3 regions of the Rummeliibacillus sp. SL167 genome follow, and region 1 is predicted to be linked to each of the others. Evidence: riboswitches for the same ligand, from Rfam matches in the RefSeq annotation. Region 1 holds a riboswitch; each other region holds the start of a gene.
The links. A riboswitch is a leader RNA that binds a small molecule or an ion and turns the genes downstream of it on or off. The one in region 1 is predicted to bind thiamine pyrophosphate.
Positions count from the first base shown of each region.

Region 2: another riboswitch for thiamine pyrophosphate. It lies ahead of FEZ13_RS10680 (TenA family protein); the one in region 1 lies ahead of FEZ13_RS03580 (thiamine phosphate synthase).
Region 3: another riboswitch for thiamine pyrophosphate. It lies ahead of thiC (phosphomethylpyrimidine synthase ThiC); the one in region 1 lies ahead of FEZ13_RS03580 (thiamine phosphate synthase).

Region 1 covers NZ_VCBM01000001.1:794,612-799,389, forward strand. The annotation lists gene menC (o-succinylbenzoate synthase) at 1-1,014, shown strand, start outside; gene FEZ13_RS03575 (YkvI family membrane protein) at 1,011-2,084, shown strand; TPP riboswitch at 2,522-2,630, shown strand; TPP riboswitch at 2,707-2,806, shown strand; gene FEZ13_RS03580 (thiamine phosphate synthase) at 2,937-3,566, shown strand; gene thiO (glycine oxidase ThiO) at 3,553-4,626, shown strand; gene thiS (sulfur carrier protein ThiS) at 4,616-4,778, shown strand, end outside.
Region 2 covers NZ_VCBM01000001.1:2,375,272-2,380,049, forward strand. The annotation lists gene FEZ13_RS10660 (HAD family hydrolase) at 1-353, opposite strand, end outside; gene thiE (thiamine phosphate synthase) at 350-982, opposite strand; gene thiD (bifunctional hydroxymethylpyrimidine kinase/phosphomethylpyrimidine kinase) at 985-1,797, opposite strand; gene FEZ13_RS10675 (thiamine diphosphokinase) at 1,794-2,435, opposite strand; gene FEZ13_RS10680 (TenA family protein) at 2,439-3,089, opposite strand; TPP riboswitch at 3,317-3,425, opposite strand; gene FEZ13_RS10685 (recombinase family protein) at 3,834-4,778, opposite strand, start outside.
Region 3 covers NZ_VCBM01000001.1:1,468,494-1,473,271, forward strand. The annotation lists gene FEZ13_RS06585 (hypothetical protein) at 1-1,272, opposite strand, end outside; gene FEZ13_RS06590 (hypothetical protein) at 1,324-1,638, opposite strand; gene FEZ13_RS06595 (type 1 glutamine amidotransferase family protein) at 1,667-1,870, opposite strand; TPP riboswitch at 2,012-2,126, shown strand; gene thiC (phosphomethylpyrimidine synthase ThiC) at 2,262-4,040, shown strand; gene FEZ13_RS06605 (hypothetical protein) at 4,342-4,778, opposite strand, start outside.

The sequences.
Region 1 (4,778 bases):
CTAGGAAATACAGGCTGGGGGGAATCTGTTGCCTTTGATGCTCCTTGGTATAGTGAAGAAACTTATAAAACGAACTGGATTATACTAGAAGACTTTCTTATTCCACTAATCAAAGGGAAAGAAATTGGACATCCAGATGAAATAAATGAATTATTTGCACCTATCCGTAAAAATAATATGGCAAAATCGACCCTTGAAGGTGCTGTATGGGATTTATATGCGAAACGAACAAATCAAACATTAGCCTCTGCACTTGGAGGAGATAAAAAACAGATTGAAGTCGGTATCAGCATAGGCATCCAAAAATCCGTCGATGAATTACTGGCTTTAATAGATGGTTATGTAAAAGAGGGATATAAACGCATCAAGGTAAAGATCAAACCAGGTTGGGATGTTGATGTGATCCGTGCAATCCGCGAGCGTTTCCCAGATGTCCCCCTCATGGCTGATGCTAATTCTGCCTATCGGTTGAAAGATATTGAATTATTAAAGCAGCTGGATGAATTCCATTTAATGATGATCGAACAACCGCTTGCTTCAGATGATATCATCGATCATGCAACATTACAAAAACAGCTCAAAACACCTATTTGTTTAGATGAGAGTATCCATTCCTTAGAAGATGCACGGAAAGCAGTGGAACTTGGAAGCTGCGGCATTATTAATATTAAGATTGGGCGTGTTGGTGGTTTAACTGAAGCGAAAAAGATCCATGATTACTGTCAGTCAAAAGGAATCCCAGTGTGGTGTGGCGGCATGCTAGAGTCAGGTATCGGGCGAGCTCACAATGTGGCAATTACGACGCTTTCCAACTTTATATTGCCAGGGGATACTGCAGGGTCTGAACATTATTGGGATCGTGATATTATCAATCCAGAAGTAATCGTGAAGGACGGATATATCACAGTACCGGATCAACCAGGTATTGGCTATGAACCAAACCTTGAACGTATCGATCAATTGACGGTGAAGAAGAAGGAATATAACTTAGCAGATGAAGAGGCGGTTCGATGAAGAAAAGTATCCAAATGGCAGGGGCATTCATCGGCGTCATTGTTGGCGCAGGCTTTGCTTCTGGTCAAGAAATCTTGCAATTTTTCACTAGCTTTGGCTGGTGGGGAGTTGCAGGAACAGCTCTTGCAACCGCACTATTTGCATTTTTAGGCATGAATTTAACAACATTAGGGAGTCGCTTGCATGCGACTTCTCATAAAGAAGTTGTCTATCAAATTTGTGGTAAATATATTGGAGTTGTTGTAGATTTTGTCATTACATTTTTCTTATTTGGTGTTGCAGTCGTTATGCTAGCAGGTGCAGGCTCCATTTTTGAAAGTCAGTTTGGTCTTCCAGCCGTGTATGGTAGTTTGTTTATGCTAATCATTACAGTATTAACGCTCATGTTTAATGTTCATAAAATTATTAGTGCGATTAGTGCGATTACACCTTTTCTTTTATTATTAGTAGTGATTATTGCGATATATTCTCTTTTTACCACAGATTTAAGTGCTGCTGACATGGATATGTTAGCGAAAAAACAAACTTCTGGTGCTGCCAATTGGTTCTTAGGAGGATTGTTGTATGTATCTTATAATATTGCAGCAGGAGCATCGATGCTAGCCGTTATGGGAGGAGTAGAAAAAAGTGAAAAAATAGCAAAACATGGCGGGATTTTAGGTGGAGTCGGACTAGGTATTCTTATTTTGCTTATAAATGTCGCAATTTTCACAAAAATAGATCAAATTGGTGGGGCAGATATGCCAATGCTTCTTTTAGCGACTAAAATGTCACCTGCTATTGGTGTCATTATGGCCATTGCTTTACTTGGTATGATTTATAATACAGCTGTGGGGATGCTCTATGCATTTACTGCTCGAATCGTACCGTTAGAAAGCAAGCATTTTAAATGGATTGTGTGGGTAATTGGTTTAGCTGGATTCGCCTTAAGTTTTGTCGGCTTTATCCAACTTGTTAGTGCTGTTTACCCAGCAATGGGTTATTTAGGATTTGTGTTGATCATTTCAATCATTATTGCATGGATTAAAAATGTTAAATACTCAAAAGAAAAGATACTCATCCCAAAATAGCTTGCTAGTGATTATTCTAAAAACTATTTTTATCATATGCTTTTACAAGGGTGGATTATCCAGTTTTCTCCACAAAATATAGTGTATTCGCTGATTTCCGCTATGGCTTGCTCGCTTTCCTGCGGGCGCGGCTTGAGCCTCCTCGCTTCGCTGTGGGATCTCAACTGTTCGCTTTTCCCGAGGGGCATTGAATGGACTTCCTGAATCCACACCGCACAAAGGAAATGTGCATACATTTTCGAGGACTCGAGTAAGCCGAAGATCTACATGAATGGAGTTAAAATACATGTTTTTTAGAATCATGCTAAATTTATTACCCATTTTTCCCTAATCAACACAACTGATACTATTATTCAATCTTCAACATCTATTAAATTTCAAGTAGGCTATTGAACGATTAAATCGGTAGTGCTATACTTTGACTTGTAATTTCATACAATAATTGCTAGGAGAGCTGGTGTTGCCAGCTGAGAGTAGAGCCGTAAGCTCATGATCCTTTTACCTGATCTAGATTATGCTAGCGTAGGGAAGCATTAGGATATCGCATATACACGTCCTTGTTTCCTGACCTTAGGAAGCAAGGACGTTTTTATCTTCTATTCTATGAACAACTAAATATGGGATTGACCACTAGGGGTGCATGTATATGCTGAGAGAGAAAAACTCAACTCTTATGACCTGATCTAGATAATACTAGCGAAGGGAAGTGGCGCTACTTTTGTTATATCGTACAAAATTTTAGCCACTTCTTCGAGCTTGAGAGGTGGCTTTTTGTATGGGATTGCAACGAAAGGAAGTGAATAAATCGTTATTTTTATTTCAACGTCGGGTGATTCGATATGGAAGAATGGGATGATGAAAGAATTGGATAAAAAAATAGAGTTGCATATCATAACGGATGGTGAGCGTTCCTTAGAGGAAGTGATTCATTTTGCACCAAAATTAGAACCATATTTAAGCTATTTGCATATACGAGAGCCCAATCGTACAGCATCTGAGCTATATGATTGTATTCAAAACTTACAACAACAAGGTTTTCCGTTAGAGAAACTGGTCGTGAATGACCGTATTGATGTTGCGCTTGCTACAGGTATCAGTCATGTGCAACTTGGTTACCGCAGTATTCCCGTCGCTATTATTAGTGATAAATTTCCAGCTCTTCATATTGGTGCATCCATTCACTCCCTTGAAGAGGCCTCTGATACAAAAGCCGACTGGTTACTTTACGGGCATATTTTTGATACGACAAGTAAAAAAGGAAGACCTTGCCGTGGTACAAAATTATTGCAGCAGCTAACAAAGAAGGTTTTAAAGCCTGTGATCGCTATTGGTGGAATCACTCCACAAAATACGAAGGAAGTTTGTGCGGCAGGGGCTTCTGGAATCGCCATTATGTCGGGGATATGGCAGGCTATTGATCCAGTTGAGAAAGTAAAAGAATATGCATATAAACTCGAGGAGTGGGAAGATGAAAAGTTATGACAGTATTATTATTGGTGGCGGTGTCATCGGTAGTACAATCGCACATTGTCTTGCAGAGCAGGGGCTACATGTAGCCATTCTTGAAAAAAACGACATTGCATCTGGTGCTTCTCACGCAGCCGCAGGGCTTCTAGGCGTTCAAGCTGAATGGGACGAATATGATCCTTTATATGATATGGCTAGAAAAAGCAGAGCCTTATTCCCAAAAGTTGCTGAAAAAATCCGTGAAAAAACGGGAATTGATATTGGCTATGAAGCGAAGGGAATCTATCGGATTGCACATACGGAAGAAGAATGGCAAAGAATTAAAGAAATTCGTACTTGGCAAATAGCAGCAGGAGAGGAAGCCGTATTACTTTCCTCAGAAGAAGTAAGAAAGGTCGAGCCAAATGTTTCTTCAGAAATAGTAGGTGCAGTCTATTATCCAACAGACGGACATGTTTTAGCTCCAGCATTGACAAAAGGACAAGCACTTGCGGCCGCAGCTAGCGGTGCCGAAATCTTCGAATATACAACTGTCCTACAAATTGTTGTAAAGGATGAAAAAGTGACCGGTGTCCAAACAACAGAAGGCTTTTTCCCTTGCAAACAGGTTTGTATCACAACAGGGGCATGGAGTACGCCATTTCTAAAGCAATTTAATAAAAATTATGGTACGTATCCAGTAAAAGGTGAAGTGATTTCCTTAAAAAGTAATCGTCCTTTACTAAAGGCTCCGCTATTTTTGAAACGATTTTACATCGCTCCAAAACGTTATGGCAAATATGTAATAGGCGCGACGATGGAGCCTCATTCTTTTCAAGAACAGGTGAAGGCATCTAGTGTAGCAGATATTTTACAACGCGCTTTTTCAATCCTTCCTGCTTTACAGGATGCGACTTGGGATCGTACTTGGGCAGGTTTACGACCAGAGTCGAATGAGGGGCGACCATATATGGAAGCACATCCTACGATTCAGGGACTATTTGTATCCACGGGGCATTATCGAAATGGCATTTTGTTGAGTCCATTTGTTGGTGAATACATGGCAAATAAAATGGTGGGGAATTATGTCTATTAATGGGACTACGATAGAAATACCGGAAACTGTAGGAACGATTCAGGAATTACTTATCTATTTAAAACTCCAAGATAAAATGGTGATTGTGGAACAAAATGGAGTTATTTTACAAAAAGAAGATTATTCACAGGTTGTAAAGTCAACCGATACAA
Region 2 (4,778 bases), 1.6 Mb from region 1:
GGCAGATACAATTCTTCGGGTAAACCCGTGGCAATAGCCAATTTGATGTTCTCGGCTTTTAAGCGAAGTAAGTAATCCAGCGCATAAGGTGTCAAGCCGACATCATTCCTATATTTCGATATTGCCATACAGTTCCATTCTTCAACAATTGCGGGAATGCTTTCATTCAGTCCGAACAGGTCTATCGTATATTGCGCCGCTTCCTCAAAGCTGCGGGCACAGATTTCAGCGACATAGTTTTCCGGTACGGTCAAATTGCGCTTTTTTAAAAAATCAATGTCAATCTGTTCCCAAACGTCCATTGAATTAAGTAGTGTTCCATCTAAATCAAAAATTGCAGCTTGAAAGTTCATAGGTTTGTCCCCTCCAGAAATATCCGCTTCAGCTCGGAGGCCGCCTGCCGTATATTTGGCTGTGCGATAATCGCAGACACAACGGCTAAACCGTCTATCCCCATATCATGAAACAGCCCAGCGTTTTCCTTGTTGATCCCGCCAATCGCCACGATAGGGAGAGCGACAGATTGCCGGATGTTTTGCAGCTCCTTTATTGATACGATAGCAGCATCTGTTTTCGTACCCGTGGGAAACATCGCGCCAACGCCCAAATAGTCAGCTCCATCCTTTTGTGCCTGTATTGCTTCTGAAACGGAAGATGCAGATACCCCCATGAGCATATCATCACCGATGATTTCCCTTACAATGGCGGCGGGAATGTCACTCTGACCGATATGTACGCCAGCCGCATGAACAGCTAAAGCAATATCTATTCGGTCATTGATAATAAGAGGAACGCCGAAACTATCCGTAACCGCTTTGATCTCTGTTGCCAGCTTAAAAAAGTCAAGGGATGAAATGTTCTTTTCTCGTAGTTGTACCATTGTGCAACCGCCTAAAATGGCTTGTTCAACCGCTTCGGATAATGTGTCGGTGGTCATAAGGCTACGGTCAGTTACGAGATATAACGAATAATCTCTTTCCATCGTTAGATATCCTCACTTTCTTTCAAGCCGTACTTATATAACTCATAAAAATGATGGGTAGGCCCGTTGCCTTTTCCGATGGCAAGGGAGTGTTCAATAGCCATTGTGACATATTTCTTTGCCGCCGCGACCGCCTCATTGATACGCAATCCTTTGGCAAGCTGTGCAGCAATCGCAGACGAAAATGTGCAGCCTGTGCCGTGTGTGTTCTTCGTGGCAATTCGGGCTGTTTCAAAGTGATAAATACTTTCCCCGTCAAAAAGAACGTCCAAAGCATTTCCAACCGCATGACCGCCCTTTACGACAACGGCCTTACAGCCCATGTCGTATATCTTTCGGGCAGCGGCCTCCATATCTGTAACAGAGGTGATTTTCATATCAGCGATTTTTTCTGCTTCGGGGATGTTCGGTGTAAGCACATCGGCAAGGGGAATAATAACATCAATCAAGGTCTGAACAGCCATAGGCTTCATTAAGGCGCAGCCGTTTTTGGCGTACATCACCGGGTCTATTACAACATTGTGAGGTTTGTACTCCCGCAGCTTTTCAGCAACCGCGCACATACATTGTGGCGTGGAGAGCATACCAATTTTAACGGCGTCAACCTCAATATCTTCAAATACGGCGTCGATCTGCTTTGAGATCATATCCGGCGTTATATCCTGAATGTCAATTACCCGGCTCGTATTTTCCGCAACTACAGAAACAATGACACTCATTCCATATACGCCATGAGCTGAAAATGTTTTTAGGTCGGCCTGAATACCTGCTCCGCCGCTGCAATCAGATCCCGCTATACTCAATACCTTTTTCATAGAATAAAAACCTCCGTTATTATTTTTGGGTAAACAACCAATAGTGTCCCGTTTGTTACAACAACTGAGCTTTCTCTGCCGATGAACTCATTACTGACCCCGATAGGGAAAGAGTTCGTCAATGTGGCATTATGAAGCTCATATTTTAAGCCTTTTATATAAACGCCCTCTGATTTTTCAGAATATGAAAATACCGACACAAAGCCAGAAGCCTGTGGATTAAAGAATAGAGTCTTGTTTGTAATAGCACTTATAATACAGTCCCTACCGAATAAAAATCCTTGCTTGCCGTTTTGGGACAGTTTAGCTAAAAGCTGGATATTTGCAATTGTGTGTTCCACGCGCCCGCCCATTCCACAATAGATATGAAAGACCTCATATCCTGCTTTGATGCCTTCTCGAACAGCCGCCAACATGTCGGTATCATCTTTTTCGGCATTCAGTTCTATAACATTTGGATGCTCCGGCTTGAAATGCAAAGTGTCGAAGTCGCCTATCACCAGATCGGCGGTCATGCCGCTTTGCTCTATGTAACGTAGGCCCGCATCAACGGCGATAATCATATCCGCCGGACAAGCGGTGAAGTCCAAGCCGTAATTTTCCCCAGCACCGACAACATAACAGATCTTTCTTTTCATGGCTTACTCCTTGTATGCCATTTCCCAGAAATCAAGTTCAAGTAAACTGGCCTGTTCAAATACATGCATCAATCGCTCCTGTTCCTTCGTCGGCATAGCCGAGCATTTGCTATCTGCGAATGCGCTCCAGAGCTTGCAGCTTTCAAAATATCCGTCATCGGCATAGTCCTGAATGAAATCCCAATACCTAGAATTTGCGGTTCCTGGCATAGCGGCGATCTTCCTGAATATGTAGCTGTAACTCAACATACAGGGAAGAACAGCCATAATCATTTCGCAAACGTTGCCACTTTCCGCAGCGTCAAGTAAAAAATCGATATATTTCTTATTTTCTGGCAAGGGAGCTATCAGCTCTATGTCGTCGTCGGTCATTCCGAATTGCTTTAAGTAGTTCAACCTCACCGCAGACTCGGTATCCGTTAGAAAACTTAAGACGGAATAAAATAACTGAATATCCTTGAGAACGGTGGAGTGATACATGGCATTCCCATAAACACGGGCATAGTGCTTTAGATAAATGCTGTCCTGTATCATGTAGTTCTTAAACTTCTCAAACGGCAATATGCCTGCTTGCAGTTCGGTGATAAAAGGTGTAGCAATGCATTTGTCCCAAATTGGCATGTTCCTTTTCAATACTTCGTCCATGAATGGCATTGATTATATCCTCCTGTTTATAAATAAAAATAGAGCCTCCAAATAAGATTGGAAGCTCTTTCAGCCGCAATACGGCATAAGAAATTGCTTCCCTATGCCGGTATTAACCGACAGGTCCAGAGGTCAGGTCTTAACCTTTTTCAACTTGTTCAGTTCCCTCGCAAATATAGTAATACAATATTTAGTTATAACAAAAGGACACCCCGTGTAGAAAGCGTCCTTCAAATACAAAAGTATCGATATACTCCCTACGCTGGTGTTAACCAACAGGTTCTAAGGGTCTAAGCAAACAGCTTACTCTCAGCCTGCTTAAAGCAAGCTCCCCTTTTTTTCTTTTTTAATTATATTACAACACGACAAAAAAAGCAACCTTTAATTTCTGCTCTTCTTTCGTATAGAACAGGATCATGAGATGAAATGAACTGGCCAATCTTTTTAATTTCCGTTTGTTGGAGAAAGCAAATGAGGTAGCAGAACTCAATAGCAGCCGCGTAAGATCTTCCAAAGCCATACTTTACCTACAATAACATCAGCATTATTGTGTTGAGGATTTTTACTGCACATTTCATATAATAAACGTTGGGGCCCGCCTTTGGTTGGATTGAAGAAATTAAGTTGTATATTTTAACATCCATATTTAACCACGCCGTTACAATTATACAGAAAAAAATGTTTTTTTATAAAACAAAATGCCGCCAATTAAGAAGGGTTTCCTCCTCAACTGGCAGCAATCATATTGAAATCCTATAGTTTCACTTCTATTTCCAGCCCCGACTTAAACTCAACCACTAACCTATCATCATATACAATCGCTTTTTCAACTAGTTTTCTGACCAGTTTATCATCAAACTCCGTAATATCACCGGTTTGCGTGTTAAGGAAGTCCGTCATTTCAGCAATCCGATCCCTCTTATCTTGGCGGAGAGCGTTTCTCGAAAGAGTTTCTTGCCTTAGATCACGTAGTCGGTAAATCTCGTTGACAATATTATCGTATGCTTCCTTTGAATTTGCCTTTTGGATCAACTCGGTTTGGAGTTCTTCCAGCCTTTTATCAATGTCTGCTGTAGTCTCATCCAAATCCACGCTTAATACGGTTTCAATATTCTTTTTCAGTATAGCCAGAAAAGAGTTTTTTCCGCTGACCGCTACATTGATGGCCTCTACAATTTTCTCTTTAAGCGTATCTTCAAGTATAGTGGAAGCGGTACAAAATAAACCGGTGTTTTCCAATCTGCTGACGCATCTCCATACGATTGATTTCTTTCCTCGGTTATTCCAATGAACCCTTCGAAATATTTCATGACAGTTGCCGCAGAAAACCATCTGTGATAAAGGATGCTTGTTGCTATAGTTTCTTTTCTTTCCATTCTTACTTATATGCACACATCTTCTTTTGACAAGCTGTTCCTGAACCTGCATAAAAATTTCACGCGGGATTATAGGCTCATGGCTGTTTTCTACATAGTATTGTGGAACAATACCATTATTGGGTACCCTTTTCTTTGATAAAAAATCTACCGTATAGGTTTTCTGTAATAGCGCATCACCGATATATTTTTCATTCCTCAAAATCTTATTGATGGTACTGGTATGCCATCTGGGATTGCCTGCACCCGTCAGAATTCCGTCAGCCTCCAAACCCCTAGCTATCTGTAGCATACTGGAACCTTCAAGATATTCTCTGTAAAT
Region 3 (4,778 bases), 670 kb from region 1:
ACTATCTCCCCAATTCGGCGAGCCTGCCTCAATAATCAATTGTTCTAGTTCGGCAACATTTTCTTTCTCTAGATACGTTTCTACTTCTTCCGTATGAATGACGGCCTTCGTCATTTGCCAGGAAGCTTCAGAAAATGCAGTGTGAATATTATCTTCTTCGATTAGATTTTCAACATACTGAATCGGCTCTTCTGCAATATCCTCTGAACTCACTTGAGGTTCATAGTTTTCTAAATAATCAATGCCATCTTCAATGTCTTGCTTACTAATGGGCGCTGTAAATTTAATAGGGACCCAAATACCATCCATTGCTTCATCCTCATATTCTTGTTGTTCCATAAAACTAAAGATGTCATGCGCATTTGGAATATTTGAATCAATCGGTGGTTCATACATATTCATGATAAATTGTCGAACCTTTTCTGGAGAAATATTGGTCGTAATAGGTGTATTTTTCATCATGACAAATCGATTATATTTATTGAGTATGCCAAGACTTAAACCAGTTCCCTTCGTTAAAGCTGCGGTCCCTCTCCTTACTAAAGGAGTCATCCCTAAACTTTCATCAACCGTTTTAAACAGATTTAAGCGGTCATTCATCTTGTCATCTAAATCCGCCATTAATGCATGAATTTTCTCAAGCTGTGGTAAAGCATTTTTTTCTGCCAAAAATTCTAATTGCCGCAATTCAATTTGCTCGATGGCGTCTTCTACATTTTGGATCATGGAAGCAATTTTATTTCCTCCCGAAATCCCTCTGTCATCATATGCTTCACTTAACTCTGCATCACGACGAGCCTGAAATAATAGACGTGAAATATCATCCTGCATGTGGTAAGCTAATGAATCATTTGCCAGGCGAATAAGTGCGTCGATCATTCGTTTTCCTCTATCTAATAGCTTTAGTTTTCTTGCTTGCTTTGAAATCCAACTATGCTTAGCTAATGTATGAACAATTTGCCCAACCTTTTCTAATGATGGTGGTTCCTCGTCATTATAACGGTGAAGATAGCGATAAAATAGTTCTTCCGCATTTCCAATCGGACGACGCGTTGAGTTTATTCCCAGAGCTTCCTCATTTAATAACTGCAACAACCTTAAAAATCGGAGGATTTCAATTGGTGATTGGTAGATTTGTTGTGAATGCAAATCGTTTAAAACACCGGAAAGTGATGCAATATCGCGCATTGTTTTGTTCATATCCACTTGATGTAAGTTTTCATCAAATATAGATATGGGCTTTTTTTCTATTGATAAATCCATTTCTTCCATTCCTCTACACCCCCTAATGTTCTTTCTTGCTCATGCATCCCCTGTGAGAATTCATCCATTATCCATTGAGCATACGATGAAAAAGTGGTGAAATTTTTGAATAATCTCAAAATTATGATGCCATTGTTTTTGACTATTTTCCTTGAAGTGATATTTTTCTAATTCTCCATCACATACCGAAAATCCTATCGTTTCGCCCATTCGAATTTTAGAAGTAATCCGATAGGTTCTGGCAGTTTTTTTAATAATGGTAAACTCATATATTCCAGGAGATTTTAGTGTAGGTTTCTGCTCTAATTGTTCTCCACGTTTTACTATTTTGTTTTCTAAAAATAGGGTATCGATCATTTCATCACCTGTATTCATTGATGTTCATTGTCCTTAGAAAAGAATCTCATACAAAAAACGCAAGAATGCAAAATGCTGACATTCTTGCGTCCGTTCCATCAACAAAATCATGTATGACCGTTTGAATCTTTTTTACACTAGGAGCGGCTATCGTTACATGAAATCCCTCTTCAAGGCAACGATAATAAGGATAATATATCTCTAATGCTTCTACTGCGTCTCCAGCCAAAATCAAAATTTTCTTTGCCATTTTTATCCCCTCCATCAAAATACTGTATACTTCCTATTTCGCCATGTACTCAATAAATCCTTTTAAAGTCATATGAATCTATCAATTATTGCATCTTTACTTTTTTGTTTATTAATCTATAATTTAGATGTAAAATTTTATATTGATAACAAGGGGTGTCCAGTGAGTTGGGCTGAGAGAGAAACACAATGACGTTTCTTAACCCTCGGGACCTGATCTGGTTCATACCAGCGTGGGGATGTTACATCACTTGAGCAACGTAGATCATTATATCTATGTTTATATGCCGGGTCCATTTGATAAATAAAATGGGGCTGGCTTTTTTGTTCTTTTGATATTCGCTGTCAAACAAGATCTATCCCTATTATCAATAAGAAAAGAGGGAAATCGTATGAAAAAAACGAATGAAGAATTAAATTTCACCATTATGTCCAGTTTTTCAGGAAGTCAGAAAGTATATGTAGAAGGATCACGTCCAGATATAAAGGTGCCAATGCGTGAAATTACTTTAACGCCAACACATAACAATACGGACGTTATGAAAAATCCTCCATTGCGTGTCTATGACACAAGTGGCCCATATACAGACAAACATCGCTCCGTTCATATTCGAGAAGGCTTATCCCCCCTTCGTCGTGATTGGGTTTTGGAGAGAAACGATGTAGAGGAATATGTAGGCAGAAATATCAGACCTGAAGATAATGGCTATCAAAAAGAAGATCGGACTCATTCTATGGAGCAATTTCCTTGCATCAATGGTCAACCATTGCGTACTCAAAAAGGAAGAAATGTCACACAACTTCACTATGCACGGAATGGGTTGATCACACCTGAAATGGAATTTATCGCCATAAGAGAAAATGTAGAACCCGAATTTGTTCGTCGAGAAGTAGCTGAAGGGAGAGCAATTATACCAGCCAATATTAATCATCCTGAAATTGAACCTATGATCATAGGAAGAAATTTCTATGTGAAGATCAATGCTAATATTGGAAACTCGGCTGTCTCATCTTCTATCGAAGATGAAGTTGAAAAAATGACTTGGGCGACTCGCTGGGGTGCTGATACAATTATGGACCTTTCTACAGGTAAAAATATTCATACAACTAGAGAATGGATTATTCGAAATTCTCCAGTACCTGTTGGAACAGTCCCTATTTACCAAGCCTTAGAAAAAGTTGGTGGAATCGCTGAGGATCTAACTTGGGAAGTCTTTCAAGATACTTTGATCGAACAAGCAGAACAAGGTGTAGACTATTTTACGATTCATGCAGGTGTACTTTTACGCTATATTCCATTGACCGTTCATCGTATGACTGGAATCGTATCTCGTGGGGGTTCAATCCTTGCACAATGGTGTTTAGCACATCATGAAGAAAATTTTCTCTATAGTCATTTTGAAGAAATTTGTGAGATTGCAAAATCGTATGATATCGCTCTCTCATTGGGTGATGGTTTACGCCCAGGGTCCATTGCGGATGCGAATGATGCAGCGCAATTTGCTGAGCTCGAAACACTTGGAGAACTAACCAAGATTGCTTGGAAACACGACGTACAAGTCATGATCGAAGGCCCAGGACATATCCCCATGCATTTGATCAAAGAAAATGTCGATAAACAAATGGAAATCTGTCAGGAAGCTCCCTTTTATACATTAGGCCCACTTACTACAGATATTGCACCTGGCTATGACCATATCACCTCTGCAATTGGTGCCGCGATGATTGGATGGTTTGGCACAGCGATGTTATGCTATGTAACACCAAAGGAACATCTAGGTTTGCCCAATAAAGAAGATGTGCGTACTGGTGTGATTACGTATAAAATTGCTGCACACGCTGCTGACTTAGCAAAGGGACATAAAGGTGCCCAACAACGAGATGATGCCTTATCAAAGGCACGCTTCGAGTTCCGTTGGAGGGACCAATTCAACCTATCTCTCGATCCTGAAAGAGCATTAGAATACCATGATGAAACATTACCAGCTGAGGGCGCTAAAACAGCGCATTTTTGTTCAATGTGTGGTCCTAAATTTTGCAGTATGCGCATTTCACAGGATATTCGAAATTTAGCAAAAGATAAAAAACTTACGGTTGAAGATGTCATTGGAGAAGGCATGAAGGATAAAGCTTCTGAATTTCGTCATCAAGGAAGTCAAATTTATCAATAAGAAGAACTTCACACAGGGGAGAATTTTTCATCTCCTACTGTGTGTTAGTTGAAAGAATCAAATCTATACTGGCAGTTGCTCCTTGTTTATTCCCTTCAACTTGGTATAGTAGAAGTTTGCTACCTGTTCATGCAGATTCAACCAATCGTTTATCATAACGGCGCTGTCAGAAATTCCTTTAAAAGAAAATCCCTTTAAATTATCCTAAACGCAAAATAGTATGCTAGGATTAGAGATAGCCCTCAGCATACTATTTTTATTATACGAATAAAAACCCTCACATACTTCTTCTACAAGGTGATTATTTCAGCACTTCTAGGCTTGTTAAAAAGTAATTCTTATCGCCCATTGGTAAAAGACGATCTAAATTTTGTATTTCTACAGTGTTGGTTGATTTTTTTAAAGACAAATCATATGTTTCTAGGTAAAATCGTTGTTTCTCGTTCGAGTAGATATGATGAATTTGATTGTTTTGAAACGTAATTTGTTCAAAACGGCTATTCCCCTTTTCGATATGACTAAGTTGCAATATCTTTTGGATATCTCCAGCAGCAACGTGATACTCATACACTTCACCAAGTCCATTGACATAATAAAAATGCCCATCATTCACATAAGCTGAATGATTAAAATTAAACGGTAATCCATTTTCAACTTGATATTTTGAACGATATTGGATAAACGGTACATTCTTCACTTTTTTCGTATCTCGATTAACAACCACCAATTGCAGATCTT